One region of the Chromobacterium sp. FG22 genome, then DNA from elsewhere that is predicted to be linked to it. Evidence: predicted binding sites of a transcription regulator. Region 1 holds the regulator's gene; each other region holds the start of a gene.
What was found. Region 1 encodes FNR, which switches genes on or off when oxygen is low (the NO sensors DNR and NnrR bind a similar motif). Its sites were predicted from a motif close to TTGATNNNNATCAA; they were not measured.
Positions count from the first base shown of each region.

Region 1 (5,035 bases):
TGCCGTATTCCTCCTCGCGCGGCTGCTCGCTGAAGCTCACGCCCGCCGCCGCCATGCGGCGGTAATCGCGCCAGAAATCGTCGGTATGCAGGAAGAAACCCACGCGGCCGCCGGTCTGGCCGCCCACCGCCGCCTGCTGCCGCGCATTGCTCGCCTTGGCCAGCAGCAGCGCGCACTCGCTCGCTCCCGGCGGCGCCACGCGCACCCAGCGCTTGTCCTCGCCCTGGCGTTCATCCTCCAGCAAGACAAAGCCCAGCTTGTCCACATACCAGGCGATGGCTTCATCGTAATCCGTCACCACCAGGGCGACCGAACCCAAAAACTGTTTCATATCACGCTCCAAACAAAAACGGCGCCCCCGAGGACGCCGTGACGCGTTAGCCGCTCAAGCCCCAAGGGGCCAAGCCGACAGCGCTTACTTGCCGATATGCGGCGCCAGCGTATGCAGCAGCTGCGCCAGCACTTTCGGGTTGGCGGCGACGATGTCGCCGGACTCCAGCCAGCCTTGTTCGCCGGACAAATCGGTGACGATGCCGCCCGCTTCCTGCACGATCAGGCTGCCCGCGGCGATGTCCCAAGGCTTGAGGTTCAGCTCCCAGAAACCTTCCACGCGGCCGCAAGCGACATTGCACAGGTCCAGCGAGGCCGCGCCTTCGCGGCGCACGCCGGCGGTCTTGGCCAGCACATCCTTGAGCATGCCCAGGTATTGGTCGATATAGCTTTGGTCGGACACCGGGAAGCCGGTGGCGATCACACATTCATTCATCATGAAGCGTTTGGACACGCGGATGCGGCGATCGTTGAGGAAGGCGCCGACGCCGCGCGAGGCGGTGAACAGATCGTTGCGGTTGGGGTCGAAGACCACGGCTTGCTGCACCTGGCCCTTATGCGCCAGCGCGATGGAGATCGCGTACTGCGGGTGGCCGTGCAGGAAGTTGGTAGTGCCGTCGATCGGATCGATGATCCACTCGTATTCCGACGAACCGATGCCTTTCGCGCCGGACTCTTCTGCTAGAATCGCGTGCTTGGGATAAGCTTCCAGAATGGAAGCGATGATGGACTCTTCCGCGGCGCGGTCCACTTCGGTCACGAAGTCATTGTGTTTCTTGCGCTCTACGCGCACCGCGTCGAGATTCAGCGACGCGCGCTGGATGACACTGCCGGCGCGGCGAGCGGCTTTCACCGCGACATTGAGCATCGGATGCATTGACGGCCTCTACACTTTCAACCATGACAGACGTCCGCCACATGACGCGACGTCTGCTAGTAACAATCTGGGTTAAGGAACAAGAAAAACCCGGCGCAATCGGGCAAGGCGACACGCCTGCCCAATCCGGCAAACGCTGGCCTTGCGCGCAAAACGGCGCGCGGGCTTTTCGATAAGCCGGCTATTTTAATGTGAAACTGCTGATGAATAAACCCCAAGTACCTGATTTTCTGAAAAACATTCGCATCGTGTTGGCCCGCCCCAACCATCCGGGCAATATCGGCTCCGCCGCCCGGGCGATGAAAACCATGGGCCTGAGCCGGCTGTATCTGGTTGAACCCAAAGTGTTTCCCAGCGACGAGGCCAATACGCTGGCCTCCGGCGCGGTGGATCTTCTGGAGCAGGCCACCGTGGTGTCCAGCCTGGCCGAGGCCTTGCAAGACGTCACCATCGCCTGCGCGCTGACCAGCCGCCGTCGCGAGCTGACCACCCCGCTGTCCACCCCGCGCCAGACCACGCCGGAACTGGTGGCGCGCGCCCGCGCCGGCGAACAGGTGGCCCTGGTGTTCGGCAACGAGACCTTCGGCCTGTCCATTGAAGAAGTCGAACAATGCAACCGCCTGGTGACCATCCCCGGCAACCCGGACTACTTCTCGCTGAATCTGGCGATGGCGGTGCAGGTGATGACTTACGAACTGTTCAGCCACACCGGCGTGGACGTCGACTATCTGCGCGCCGACAGCGACGCGGCGGCGCTGGGCGAGGTGGAGGGCTTCTGCGGCCACCTGGAACAGACCATGGACAAGATAGGCTATTTCCGCCGCCGCAACAGCGAACGGATGATGCGCCGGATGCGCACCCTGTTCAACCGCGCCGGCCTGCTGCGCGAGGAAATCGACATCCTGCGCGGCTTCCTCAAACAGGTGCAGCGCGCCGCCGACGGCGAAGTCCGCCGCGACGCGCCCGGACAGGATGGCGAATAAGCCGCTATTCACCCTGCCCTACGCGCACCCGGCGGTGCGCGATCTGGCTTTTCTGCTCTCCGCGCCCTCTCCCTGGCGCAGCGGCGCGGACATCCCGCCGCAGCGGCTGCTGGGGGCCGACGGCCCGGCCTTGCTGCAAACGCTGGACGCCGATCCTGCCGAACTTCAGCACTGGCTGGCGCGCCAGCCCACCCGCCGTCTGGGCCATTACGCGGAACGGCTGCTGTCCTTCTGGTTCCGGCTGGCGCCGCACATCGAACTGGTGGCCAGCAATCTGCCGGTGCGCGCGCCGGACGGCCGCACCGTCGGCGAGTTCGACTTCCTGCTGCGCCTAGACGGCCAACCGCTGCATCTGGAAGCCGCCAGCAAGTTCTATCTGCAACTGGGCCGCAGCGCGGACACCTTGACCGGCCCCAGCCTGCGCGACGCCTGGGCGCTGAAAGCCCATAAACTGCAAACCCAGCTGCGCCTGTCCCGCCACCCGGCGGCGCAAGCGACGCTGCCGGCGGGCTTTGAGGGCTGCGCGGTCGGCGCCCGGCTCAGCGGCTGGCTGTTCCACGCCCGCGACACCGCGCCGGAAGCGCCGCCCGGCGCCCAGCCGCTGTACGGGCAATACTGGCCGCTGCGCGGCGACTGGCCGGCGTTGAATGCGGATTCGCGCTGGGCCTGGCTGCCCAGGCTCAGTTGGCTGGCGCCGGCGCGCCGCTCGCGGGAACACACCGCCGACGCGGCGGAACTGCGCGCGCGCCTGGAACAGGCCGAGGCGCCGCAGCTGCTGGCCGAACTGCAGCCCGGCCCCGACGGCGACTGGCATGAAGTGGCCCGCGGCTTCGCCGTGCCGCCGGGCTGGCCTCAGGAAGCGCCGCTGTCGCGGCTGCTGCTGCAAATCGCGGACTGCGCGCCGGCCCCATGAAAAAAGGCAAGCCCGAGGGCTTGCCTTGCGTTTTCCATCTGTCCGCCCGCGCGGCGGAATCAATGTCCGTTGGCGTGAGCGCAGCCGGAAATCAGCGCCTTCAATTCGTCCACCATCACCAGTTGGATGTGCTTGTGATCGACGGTGATCCAGCCTTGCTGCTGGAACTTGGACAGCGTGCGGCTGACGGTTTCCAGCTTCAGGCCGAGGAAGCTGCCGATTTCCTCGCGGCTCATGCGCAGGATGAAGTCGTTGGCGGCGAAGCCGCGGGTGGACAGACGCTGCGACAGATTGAGCAGGAAGGCGGCCAGGCGCTCTTCCGCCTTCATGTTGCCCAATAACAACATTACATTCTGATCGCGAACGATCTCGCGGCTCATCAGACGGTAGAAATGGTGCTGCAGGGTGGGAATTTCGCGGCCCAGGCTCTCCATGCGGCTGAACGGCAGCTCGCACACCTCGCTGTCCTCCAGCGCGATGGCGTCGCAGCCGTGCACATTGGCGGAAATGCCGTCCAGGCCCATCAGTTCGCCGGACATATGGAAGCCGGTGACCTGCTCGCGGCCGTCCTGGCTGGCGACGCTGGTCTTGAAGAAGCCGGTGCGCACCGCGAACAGCGAACGGAAGCCTTCGCCGCTGCGGAACAAGTACTCGCCGCGCTTCAAACGGCGGCTTTGGCGGATCACCGCGTCGAGCTGGGTCAGCTCCTCGCGGTTAAGCCCCACAGGTAGACAAAGTTCCTTCAGGCTGCAGTTGGAGCAGGAGACCTTCAGGTTATGCAAAGAGATATGGTTCTGATCGGACATGGCATGTTTAGTACAAGCTTGCGATGAAGCTTGACCCTTATCAAAGCGAAATTCGCAGGATTTCCGCAAATTTACCAGTCCACCAGAGGTTTTGCCATCCAAATACGACATGAAGACCACCCACCCATTTTCTCCTGCCCATTTTGAATTCGACCGCGCGCTGATTGAGCGCCTCGACGGGACAGGTCCTAGATATACGTCATACCCGACAGCGGATCGCTTTACGCCGGGTTTTGCCGAAAGAGACTACATCCACTGGCTACGGCAGCGCAGCATCGGCGCCAACCGGAAACCTTTATCATTGTACGCTCATATACCTTTTTGCAACACTATCTGCTACTACTGCGGTTGCAACAAGATCATCACCAAGGACAGCGGCAAAGCGGACTTGTACCTGGACTACCTGGAGAAGGAGGTCCGCATGATCGCCTCCTGTCTGGGCCGCCGCGAGCAAGTGATACAGCTGCATTTCGGCGGCGGCACCCCCACTTTCTTGTCCGACGCGCAACTGGAACGATTGATGACCTTGCTCAAGACTCATTTCGAGTTCTTGAAGGAGGGGGAGTATTCCATAGAAATAGACCCGCGCAAAGTCAGCGCGGCGACAATCTTCAAACTGGCCGAACTCGGCTTCAACCGCATCAGCGTCGGGATTCAGGACTTTGAACCGGCGGTGCAGCAGGCGGTGAACCGGGTGCAGTCCGAAGAGGAAACGCTGGAGGTGATCCAGGCCGCGCGCGACGCCGGCTTCAAGTCCGTCAGCGTCGACCTGATCTACGGCCTGCCGCTGCAGACCCGGGAATCGGTGCGCCGCACGCTGGACAAGGTGATCGCCATCGGGCCGGACCGGCTGGCGCTGTACAACTACGCCCACCTGCCCACCGTGTTCATGCCGCAGCGGCGCATCAACGAGGCCGATCTGCCCTCGCCGGAAACCAAGCTGGACATCCTGCAGGACTCGGTGCAGCGCCTGGCCGACGCCGGCTATGTCTTCATCGGCATGGATCACTTCGCCAAGCCGGACGACGAACTGGCCTCCGCCCTGCGCCAGGGCCGGCTGCAACGCAATTTCCAGGGTTACTCCACCCATGCGGACTGCGACATGATCGGTCTTGGCGTGTCCTCC
Region 1 is NZ_JBMDJX010000014.1:19,934-24,968, forward strand. Features, by position in the region: gene ACODSD_RS14645 (VOC family protein) at 1-331, opposite strand, end outside; gene ACODSD_RS14650 (inositol monophosphatase family protein) at 416-1,207, opposite strand; gene ACODSD_RS14655 (RNA methyltransferase) at 1,411-2,190, shown strand; gene ACODSD_RS14660 (DUF1853 family protein) at 2,180-3,103, shown strand; gene fnr (fumarate/nitrate reduction transcriptional regulator Fnr) at 3,163-3,909, opposite strand; gene hemN (oxygen-independent coproporphyrinogen III oxidase) at 4,019-5,035, shown strand, end outside.

Region 2 (5,035 bases), on a different contig from region 1:
GGAAGCTTTGTCGTCCAAGACCTTGGCCAGCGCGTCGTGCACCTCCACCACTTCGATGCCGCGGGAGCGCATTTGCTCAACCATGTAAGCATGGTCTTTCTGTGCGCGTTCCACCCAGATCACGTCATCGAACAACAGGCCGTGGCAGTTGTCCGGGGTCAGGCGCTTATGCGCCAGGCCGGGACGGCACACCATCACAGTTCGCAACTTGCCGCACTCGGAATGAACACCAAACTTGGTCATGACAAACTCCTTAATGATATTGGGGGAGCTGGTGGAGGCCCGTGGATCTCGCGCGCCTCCGGTAATCTTCTTACAAGGTTCCGGCTTAGAGCGTCAGCGCTCCGGTTGCCAGTTCGTAGGCGGCGAACAAGCCCGCCACTACAATCAGTGCAGCCAGTACCGCCTCGGCGCCGGTGAACGCTTTCTCGCCGCGTTCCTTGCGAGCCCACAGGTAGAACAGCAGGCCCGGGGCGTACAGCACCATGGACAGGAACAGATACTTCAGACCGGCGGCGTAGATCAGCCAGACACCGTAGACCGAGGCGACGGCGGCGATGCTGAACTCTTTGCCGCTGGATTCGCCCTGGGCGTAGCCCTCGCCGCGCTTGGCCACCAGCAAGGCGTAGCCGGAGCACAACAGGTAAGGAATCAGAATCATCGAGGTGGCCAGCGACAGCAGCGCCAGGTAGCCCGCGGAACTGAACAGCGTGATGATCAGGAACAGTTGGATCAGGCCGTTGGTCAGCCACAGCGAGGCGGCCGGGGAGCCATTGGCGTTGGTGGTGCCGAACACTTTGGGCATCACGCCGTCTTTGCCCGCCAGGTAGGGCGCTTCGGAAGCCAGCAGCGTCCAGGCCAGCAGCGCGCCGCCCACCGAGATCACCAGACCGGCGTTCATCAGATTGGCGCCCCAGGGGCCGATGGCTTTTTCCAGCACATAGGCGGTGGACGGGTTCTTCAGCGCGGCCAGTTCAGTTTGCGACATCACGCCCAGCGACAGCACCGATACCGCAACCAGCAGGGCGATGGTCAGCAGGAAGCCGATCACGGTGGCCTTGCCCACTTCTTTCATGTTTTCCGCACGGCTGGAGAACATCGACGCGCCTTCGATGCCGATGAACACCCATACCGTCACCAACATGGTGCTCTTGACTTGATCGACGACCGAGCCGAGTTTGGCCGAGCCCCAGAAGTCCAGATTAAAGGTATCCACTTTGAAGGCGAAAATGACCAGCAGGATGAACAGCGCCAGCGGCACCAGTTTGGCCACGGTGGTGATGGTGTTGATGAAGGCCGCGCCGTGCACGCCGCGCAACACCAGGAAGTGCAAGGCCCACAACAGAATGGACGCGCAGACGATGGCGGTGGTGGTATTGCCTTCGCCGAACACCGGGAACCAGAAGGCCAGCGCCGAGAACATCACCACAAAGTAGGATACGTTGCCGATCCAGGCCGAAATCCAGTAACCCCAGGCCGAGTTGAAGCCCATATAGTTGCCGAAACCCGCCTTGGCGTAGCCGTAGACGCCGCCCTCCACTTCCGGTTTGCGATTGGCCAGCATCTGAAAGGCGAATGCCAGAGTCAACATCCCGAAGAAGGTAATCACCCAACCGATCAAGATGGCGCCGGCTCCGGCGCCCGCCGCCATGTTCTGCGGTAGCGAGAAGATGCCGCCGCCGATCATGGAGCCCACCACCAGAGCGGTCAGCGCGCCAAGCTTGAGCTTGGGAGCGCCGCCGCCTTGGGTTTCAGTTTCCGTAGACATTTTCGTTCTCCGTGAGAGTACATTAACCTGCAAATCTGTTGTTATATAATTAAATTCTTATCATCTGAGACAATGGTATACCCCGGATTTAGTGATCGCCAGAACAGTCGAACATCCGTTTGACCTGCGTCAAATAGCGTCCTCCCGCTCCATTCGCCCCATCCCGACATTAGAACAAAAGCTTTATAGAAGCCCCAGGCACAATTGGCAGAACTAACAATTGTGCTGCGCACAAAACATTTAATTAATTTTGTATTTAATTTTTATTAAAAATAAAACGCAATATCAGATTGTCTGAACGCGTCCAATAGAGAAGAGCCGCAAACGGCCAAAAGAGACGGGACAAAGAAGCAGTGAGATAAAGATGGAGAGAGGAGACGGAGAATAAGGCAGGCGGCCACGGCAATTGCGGGCAAAAAAAAAGTGGATGCGGCCCACCACCGCATCCACCAACACACACATCAAGAGGATAAACACATCCTGTTTGCCCAGGCGCTCACTCCGGTTTTTTCACGTTCTTGAAAATCGCCACCAGAGCGCCCAGCACCACCAAGGTGGTCACCACAATGGTCACCAAGCTTAAAATGCCGACATCGTCGGAAAGAAGAAGAGTCAGAAGTTCCATCGCCACTCCTTTTCCGGGGCCACGCCCCATATAGGTTTCTTGATCCTCATCTTAGCCAGTTGGGCGGCCCGTCCATTGACGCAAATCAAATGGCATGACCCCCAAGTTTGATGCAAGACAAATAAAAAGCCCCTGGCTCGCGCCAAGGGCTCATTTCCTAAAAATCAGCAACTTATATCATTACAGTTGTGCGTCAGGCGATACAGTTCAAATCAGTTCAGCTGAAAAAATCGGCTTACGTCATCCCTGTCTCGCCGGCGTGTTCACTTGCTGCCGCCCATGTCCTTGGACAGGAAGAAGGCGTCGGAGAAGAACTCGTCTTCCGGCAAGCCGCGCTCGCGGGTGAAGCTGCCGTGCGCGGCCTCCACCATCAGCGGCGCGCCGCAGGCGTAAACCTGATAGCCGGCCAGATCGTCGAAATCCTCCAGCACCGCCTGGTGAACAAAACCAGTGCGGCCCGCCCACTCGTCGCCCGGCAGCGCGTCGGACAGCACGGGGATGAAGGTGATGTTGGGATGCTGCGCCTGCCAGGCGCCGGCCAGATCCGCCATGTAAAGATCCGCCTTGGCGCGCGCGCCCCAGTAGAACACCATCTCGCGCTGGATGCCGCTATGAATCGCGTGCTCGATGATGCCCTTGACCGGCGCGAAGCCGGTGCCGCTGGCCACGAAGAGAATGGGCTTGTCGGAGTCCTCGCGCAGGAAGAAAGAGCCCAGCGGGCCTTTGAAGCGCATGATCTCGCGCTCCTTCATCTGACTGAACACATACTCGGAAAAAGAGCCGCCCGGCTGATTGCGGATATGCAGTTCCAGGAAAGCGTCGTCATGCGGCGCGTTAGCGATGGAGAAACTGCGCTTCTTGCCGTCCTTCATCAGGATGTCGATGTATTGGCCTGCCTTGAACTGCAAGCGCTCGGACACCGGCAGCTTGAGCTTGAGCACCGCCACGTCGTGGATTTTTTCGATTTTCTCTACGCGGCACGGCAAGGTCTTGATCTGGATGTCGCCGGCGCCGGCCACTTCGCGCGCCTCGATGGCGATGTCGCCCTTGGGGCGGGCGCAACAGAACAGCGCCATGCCCTGGGCGCGTTCGGCCTCGGTCAAGGCCTTTTCCTGGAAACCGTCCTGGCTCACTTCGCCTTCCACCACCTTGCCTTTGCAGGCGCCGCACGCGCCGTCGCGGCAGCCGTAAGGCAGGCCCACACCCTGGCGCAACGCCGCTTCCAATACGGTTTCATGCGGCTCGACGCCAAATGTATGCCCGCTGGGGAGCACTTTCACCTGCGCTGTCATCTGTTTCCTCTACTCAATATCTGGCTAAAATGCGCATCATGCGAACCTTAATGATCATCGGCGCCGGCGATGTCGCGCGCCGCGCCCTGCCGGAACTGACCCGCCGCTGGCGGGTGCTGGCGCTGTGCCGTTCCAACGCTAGCGCGGAAGCGCTGCGCCGCCAGGGCGTCACGCCCATCCGGGGCGATCTGGACGACCCCCGCGCTTTGCGCCGTTTGGCCGGCCTGGCCGACGATCTGCTGCTGACCGCTCCCCCCCAGGAAATCGGCCGCAAGGACTTGCGCATGCGCAAGTTGTTGTCTGCGTTGGCAAAAGGTTGCAGGATACCACAGCGTCTAGTCTATATCAGCACCAGCGGCGTGTACGGCAATGCCGACGGGGCTTTGCTGGACGAAGGCGCCCGCCTCCGCCCGCACAATGACCGCGCCTGGCGCCGCCTGGACGCGGAAACCTGCTTGCGCGGCTTCGCCGCCGCCCACGGCTGCCAGTTGACGGTGCTGCGCGCGCCGGGCATCTACGCCGACGACCGCCTGCCGCTGAGCCGCTTCGCCTCGCAAACGCCGCTGATCCGGCCGGAGGAGGACAGCTGGAGCAATCACATCCACGCCGACGACCTCGCCGCCGCCTGCGTGGCCGCCTTGCTGCAATGCCGCGGCGGTCCGCGCGTATTCAACGCCAGCGACGATCAGCCGCTGCCGATCAGCGAATGGTATCGCCGGCTGGCCGCCGCGCTGGACCTGACCTTGCCGCCCCTGTTGCCGCGGGAGGAGGTCCGCGCCCGGGTCTCCGCTGGTCTATGGTCTTATATGATGGAGTCCAGACGGCTTAGCAACCGGCGCTTGCGCCGGGAATTGCTGCCGGCTCCCCGCTGGCCCGACACCGCCGACTACCTGGCGGCGCTGGCCCAAGCGCCGGAGCGCATCGCCGCCGCGCTCGCTTCGGCGGCCAAGATTCGGTAACATCGCGGTTTTTTTGAGTTTTTAAGCAGGCTTCTCTATGGAAAATCCGGCATTTCAACGCGCCATCCGCAGCTTCGTGCTGCGCCAAGGCCATCTGTCTCCCGGCCAGCAACGCGCGATGGACGAAGGCATGCCGCGCTGGGGCATCGAATACCGCCCCGAGCGCATCGATCTGGAGCAGGCCTTCGGCCGCGCCGCGCCCAAGATCCTGGAAATCGGCTTCGGCATGGGCGGCGCCACCGCCGAAATCGCCGCCGCCAATCCGGCTCAGGACTACCTGGGCGTGGAAGTGCATTCGCCCGGCGTCGGCAATCTGTGCAAGCTGATCGCGGAAAAGGAATTGAGCAATCTGCGTATCATCCGCCACGACGCGGTGGAAGTGCTGGACCAC
Region 2 is NZ_JBMDJX010000003.1:95,396-100,430, forward strand. Features, by position in the region: gene ACODSD_RS04015 (arginine deiminase) at 1-243, opposite strand, end outside; gene arcD (arginine-ornithine antiporter) at 329-1,768, opposite strand; gene ACODSD_RS04025 (DUF3149 domain-containing protein) at 2,265-2,393, opposite strand; gene ACODSD_RS04030 (CDP-6-deoxy-delta-3,4-glucoseen reductase) at 2,657-3,685, opposite strand; gene ACODSD_RS04035 (NAD-dependent epimerase/dehydratase family protein) at 3,724-4,644, shown strand; gene trmB (tRNA (guanosine(46)-N7)-methyltransferase TrmB) at 4,682-5,035, shown strand, end outside.
Region 2: a site for FNR is predicted at 2,469-2,482, ahead of ACODSD_RS04025 (DUF3149 domain-containing protein). Genes of this name have one in related genera too.

Region 3 (5,035 bases), on a different contig from region 1:
CGTTCCTTCTTGTACTGGTCTACCGAGGTCCAGCCGAACACGCCTTTCCAGGTGCCGAGGCCGGGATACAGGATCAGATAGACCACGGCGAAGGCCAGGGTCACGTAGAACATCAGCATCCACCAGCGCGGCAGCGGGTGGTTGTACTCGGAGAGGTCGCCGTCCCACACGTGGCCGGTGATCTCCACCTGTTCGCCCTTTTGCACCTTGATCTTGGATTGCGAAAACACCAGATAGGTCAGCCAGACGAGGCCGCCCAGCACGATCGCGGTGATCCAGATGTTCCAGAATTCGCTCACGAAATCACTCATTTTCTTGCTCCGTTGGAAGCTTGGTCTTGTTCCGCTTCCTGCACCTTGTCGTCGTCGAGGAAGGGCAGGTTGGCCGCGTCCTCATACCGGTTCTTGGAGCGCTTGCTGTAGGCGATGCCCAGCACCACGATGAAGAATGCAAAGCACACTACCGTGAACAGCGAGCGTCCGATGGTTACCCAGTCCATGGCTTAACGAACGTTCTTCAAGGCAAGGCCCAGGCCTTGCAGGTAAGCGACCAGCACGTCCATTTCCGACTTGCCCTCCACCTGGGCCTTGGCCTCGGCGATGTCCTTGTCGGTATAGGGAACGCCCACCAGGCGCAGCGCCTTCATCTTGGTCGGCACAATGTCGGCGTCGGCCAGATTCTTGGCCAGCCACGGGAAGGCCGGCATATTGGACTCGGGAACCACGTCGCGCGGGTTGATCAGGTGCACGCGGTGCCATTCGTCGGAGTAACGGGCGCCCACGCGGGCCAGGTCCGGACCGGTGCGCTTGGAGCCCCACAGGAAGGGGTGGTCGTACACCGATTCGCCGGCCACGGAGTAGTGGCCATAGCGCTCGGTTTCAGCGCGGAACGGACGGATCATCTGCGTGTGGCAGGTATGGCAGCCTTCGCGGATGTAGATGTCGCGGCCGGCCAGCTGCACGGCGGTGTAGGGCTTGACGCCGGCCACCGGCTGAGTGGTCGATTTCTGGAAGGCCAGCGGCAGAATTTCCACCAGACCGGCCACGCTGACGACCAGCAGGGTGAACACGATCAGATAGCCGACGTGTTCTTCGATCAGTTTTTGTATCTTATCCATGATGTTTCCTTGCGCCTCAATGAGCGTGGGCGGTGATGGCCGGGATCTTGGCGTCTACGGCACGGCCCGCGGTTACGGTGCGGAAGGTGTTGTAGGCCATCAGGAACATGCCGAGCAGGTACAGGAAGCCGCCGAGCAGACGCACGAAGTGGTACGGATAGGTGGCCTTGACCGCCTCTACGAAGGCGTAGGTCAGGGTGCCGTCCGGGTTCAGCGCGCGCCACATCAGGCCCTGGGTCACGCCGGAGATCCACAGCGCGGCGATGTACAGCACCACGCCGACGGTGGCGAGCCAGAAATGGGCTTCAACCAGCTTCAGGCTGAACATGGATTCGCGGCCGAACAGGCGCGGAATCAGGTAGTACATGGAACCGATGGTGATGAAGCCCACCCAGCCCAGCGCGCCGGAGTGCACGTGGCCGATGGTCCAGTCGGTGTAGTGGGACAAGGCGTTGACGGTCTTGATCGACATCATCGGGCCTTCGAAGGTGGACATGCCGTAGAAGGACAGCGAAACCACCAGGAATTTCAGCACCGGGTCGGTGCGCAGCTTATGCCAGGCGCCGGACAGCGTCATGATGCCGTTGATCATGCCGCCCCAGCTCGGAGCCAGCAGCACCAGGGAGAACACCATGCCTACGGACTGGGTCCAGTCAGGCAGGCTGGTGTAATGCAGGTGGTGAGGACCGGCCCACATATAGGTGAAGATCAGCGCCCAGAAGTGCACCACGGACAGGCGGTAGGAGTAAACCGGACGGCCGGCCTGTTTCGGGATGAAGTAGTACATCATGCCCAGGAAGGCGGCGGTCAGGAAGAAGCCCACGGCGTTGTGGCCGTACCACCATTGCACCATGGCGTCCACGGCGCCGGAGTAGGCGGAGTAGGATTTCCACAGCGACACCGGCACGAAGGCGGAGTTGACGATGTGCAGCAGGGCCACGGCCAGGATGAAGGCGCCGTAGAACCAGTTGGCCACGTAGATGTGCTTGACCTTGCGGATGGCGATGGTGCCAAAGAAAACGATGGCGTAAACAACCCAGATCACCGCGATCAGCAGTTTGATCGGCCATTCCAGCTCGGCGTATTCCTTGCTGGTGGTCAGGCCCAGCGGCAAGGTGATGGCGGCCAGCACGATCACCAGCTGCCAGCCCCAGAAGGTGAAGGCGGCGAGCTTGTCGGAGATCAGCCGGACGTTACAGGTACGCTGCACCACGTAATAGGAGGTGGCGAACAGGCCGCAACCGCCAAAGGCGAAGATGACCGCATTGGTGTGCAGAGGACGCAGGCGGCCAAAGTGGAACCAGGGGCCGAAGTTCAATTCGGGCCAGACCAGTTGGGCCGCAATGATGACGCCCACCAACATGCCGACAATGCCCCACACGACGGTCATGATGGCAAATTGGCGCACCACCTTATAGTTATAAGTGGATTGCGTTTCCATTTAGGGTTTTCTCCAAGGTTGCTAACTCAGAACGTGACATATCTAATCGGCGGCTTGAAGTCCGGGAAACTGTCCCCATCTGTACCGATGTGACTGTATCCAGACGATGCCGCAGGGAAAACGACTTTTATTAAAATCAAGCGCTTGACCCAGATCGCAGCGGTACTGATGTCTGTATTAGCAGTTCATCCCGTATTGCGACAGCGCAATTTCCCCATTTAGTTAACCCGGCATTCTAAATCAATTACCCATATCGGGCCAGTTTGGACGGCCGGGGGATGTCGCTTTCCCATTTGTCTTTATTTATGTCTCAAGCGAGCGTGACAGTTCTTGCAAATACTGTTGCTACTGACCGAGATTGTATTGTCTGGCGGCCCAGCCTTCTTGACCTGGATCAAGATGTCATAAAACGCAGCGTTTACCCGCGGCAAGTGCTAAAATCAGAAGGTTTTGCAACGATTGCAGGCAGATCATGACCGTTTCCGTCCGCTACACCCTATGTCCGAGCGCCCCGGAGGCGCATCTTTTCGAGGTCGTCCTGACCGTTTCCCGGCCCGCCAAGAATGGCCAGATTTTCTCATTGCCGGCGTGGATTCCCGGCAGTTACATGATCCGGGAGTTCTCCAAACATATTGTGGAAATTCGCGCAGAATCCGCGGGAAAAGCGGTGCGGCTGGTCCAGCTGACAAAAAACAGTTGGCAAGCCGCGCCAGTCAAGGGCTCGTTGGTTCTACGCTATAAAGTTTATGCGTTTGATCTGTCGGTGCGCGGCGCTTATCTGGACGCGCAGCGCGGCTTCTATAACGGCAGCAGCGTGTTCCTGGCGGCGGACGGCTACGAGAACGAGGCTTGCGAGGTGGAGATCCTGCCGCCGGAAGGCAAGGCCTACGCCGATTGGAAGGTGGCGACCAGCTTGCCGGCGCGCGGCGCGGACAAGAAAACCGGCTTCGGCGGCTATCAGGCCGCCTCTTACGACGAGTTGATCGACCATCCGGTGGAACTGGGCGCTTTCGAACGCGTCAGCTTCAAAGCCTGCGGCGTGCCGCACGAATTCGTCGTCTCCGGCCGCTCCCGCGCCGACCTCAAGCGCCTGGCGCGCGACGCCAAGAAAATCTGCGAATACCAGATCAAGCTGTTCGGCGAGCCGGCGCCCTTCGAGCGCTACGTATTCATGCTTTTCGTCGGCAAGGACATCTACGGCGGCCTGGAGCATCGCGCCTCCACCGCGCTGGTGGCCAACCGCGACGACTTGCCGCAGCAGGGCGTCGAGGAGATCGGCGACGGCTATCTGAAGCTGCTGGGCCTGATCAGCCACGAATATTTCCACAGCTGGAACGTCAAGCGGATGAAGCCGGCGGCGTTCACGCCCTACGATCTGAACCAGGAAGGCTATACCCGTCTGCTGTGGGCCTTCGAGGGCATCACTTCCTATTACGACGACTTGAGCCTGGTGCGTTGCGGCCTGATAGACGAGAAGCGCTATCTGGGCCTGTTGGCGGAAACCATCAGCGGCGTCGAGCGCGGCGCCGGTCGCTTGAAGCAGACGCTGGAGCAATCCAGCTTCGAAGCGTGGACCAAGTACTACCGGCAAGACGAAAACAGCCCCAACAGCATCGTCAGCTATTACACCAAGGGCGCGCTGGCCGCGCTGGCGCTGGACCTGACCATACGCCGCGACAGCCAGGGCCGTCAGTCGCTGGACGACGTGATGCGCGCGCTGTGGCGCAAATGGCTGGACGACGGCAAGGGCCTGGCCGAGGACGAGTGGGAAAGCCAGGCGCAGGCCGTCACCGGCCTGGACCTCAAGGCCTTTTTCGATCGCGCGCTGCGCGGCGTTGAGTCCCTGCCGCTGGCCGAACTGTTGGCGGCCCAGGGCGTGGAGCTGCGCTTCGAGCCGGCGGCCAACGCCGGCGACCGCGGCGGTCTGGCGCTGAGCGGCAAGCCTGCGCCGGCCAGCCTGGGGGTCAAGGCCGTGGCCGAGACCCAGGGCGTGCGCGTGCTCAATGTCTACGACGGCGGCGCGGCGCAAGGCGCCGGCCTGTCCGGCGGCGACGTGATCGTGGCCATAGACAAGCTCAAGGCGGTGGACCTGGACAAGGCGCTGGCGCGCTACCAGCCCGGCGATAAGCTGAAACTGCACTGGTTCCGCCGCGACGAACTGATCAGCGCGCAAGTGGAGCTGCAAGCCGCTCCTGCCGACGCCTGCCGCCTGCTGTTGCAGGACGGCGGCGCGCAGTGGCTGCGCCGCTAATATTCATCGGGTCGGCGCCGCTGCCCGGCGTCGTCCCCCTCCAGCCAAGACCGGCGCAGCCGGCATCGAAGGAGACGTAGACATGGCTCAACAGCCGCAAGTCAAGTACCGCAACGACTACGCAGCCCCCGCTTTTCTGATCGACCGCGTCGATCTGAGCTTCGACATCGAAGACGACGCCACCCGCGTGCACGCGCGCCTGGTGGTGACCCGCAACGACAAGGCC
Region 3 is NZ_JBMDJX010000004.1:126,388-131,422, reverse strand. Features, by position in the region: gene ccoP (cytochrome-c oxidase, cbb3-type subunit III) at 1-311, opposite strand, end outside; gene ACODSD_RS05650 (cbb3-type cytochrome oxidase subunit 3) at 308-499, opposite strand; gene ccoO (cytochrome-c oxidase, cbb3-type subunit II) at 503-1,117, opposite strand; gene ccoN (cytochrome-c oxidase, cbb3-type subunit I) at 1,134-2,558, opposite strand; gene ACODSD_RS05635 (M61 family metallopeptidase) at 3,031-4,809, shown strand; gene pepN (aminopeptidase N) at 4,892-5,035, shown strand, end outside.
Region 3: a site for FNR is predicted at 2,943-2,956, ahead of ACODSD_RS05635 (M61 family metallopeptidase). Genes of this name have one in related genera too.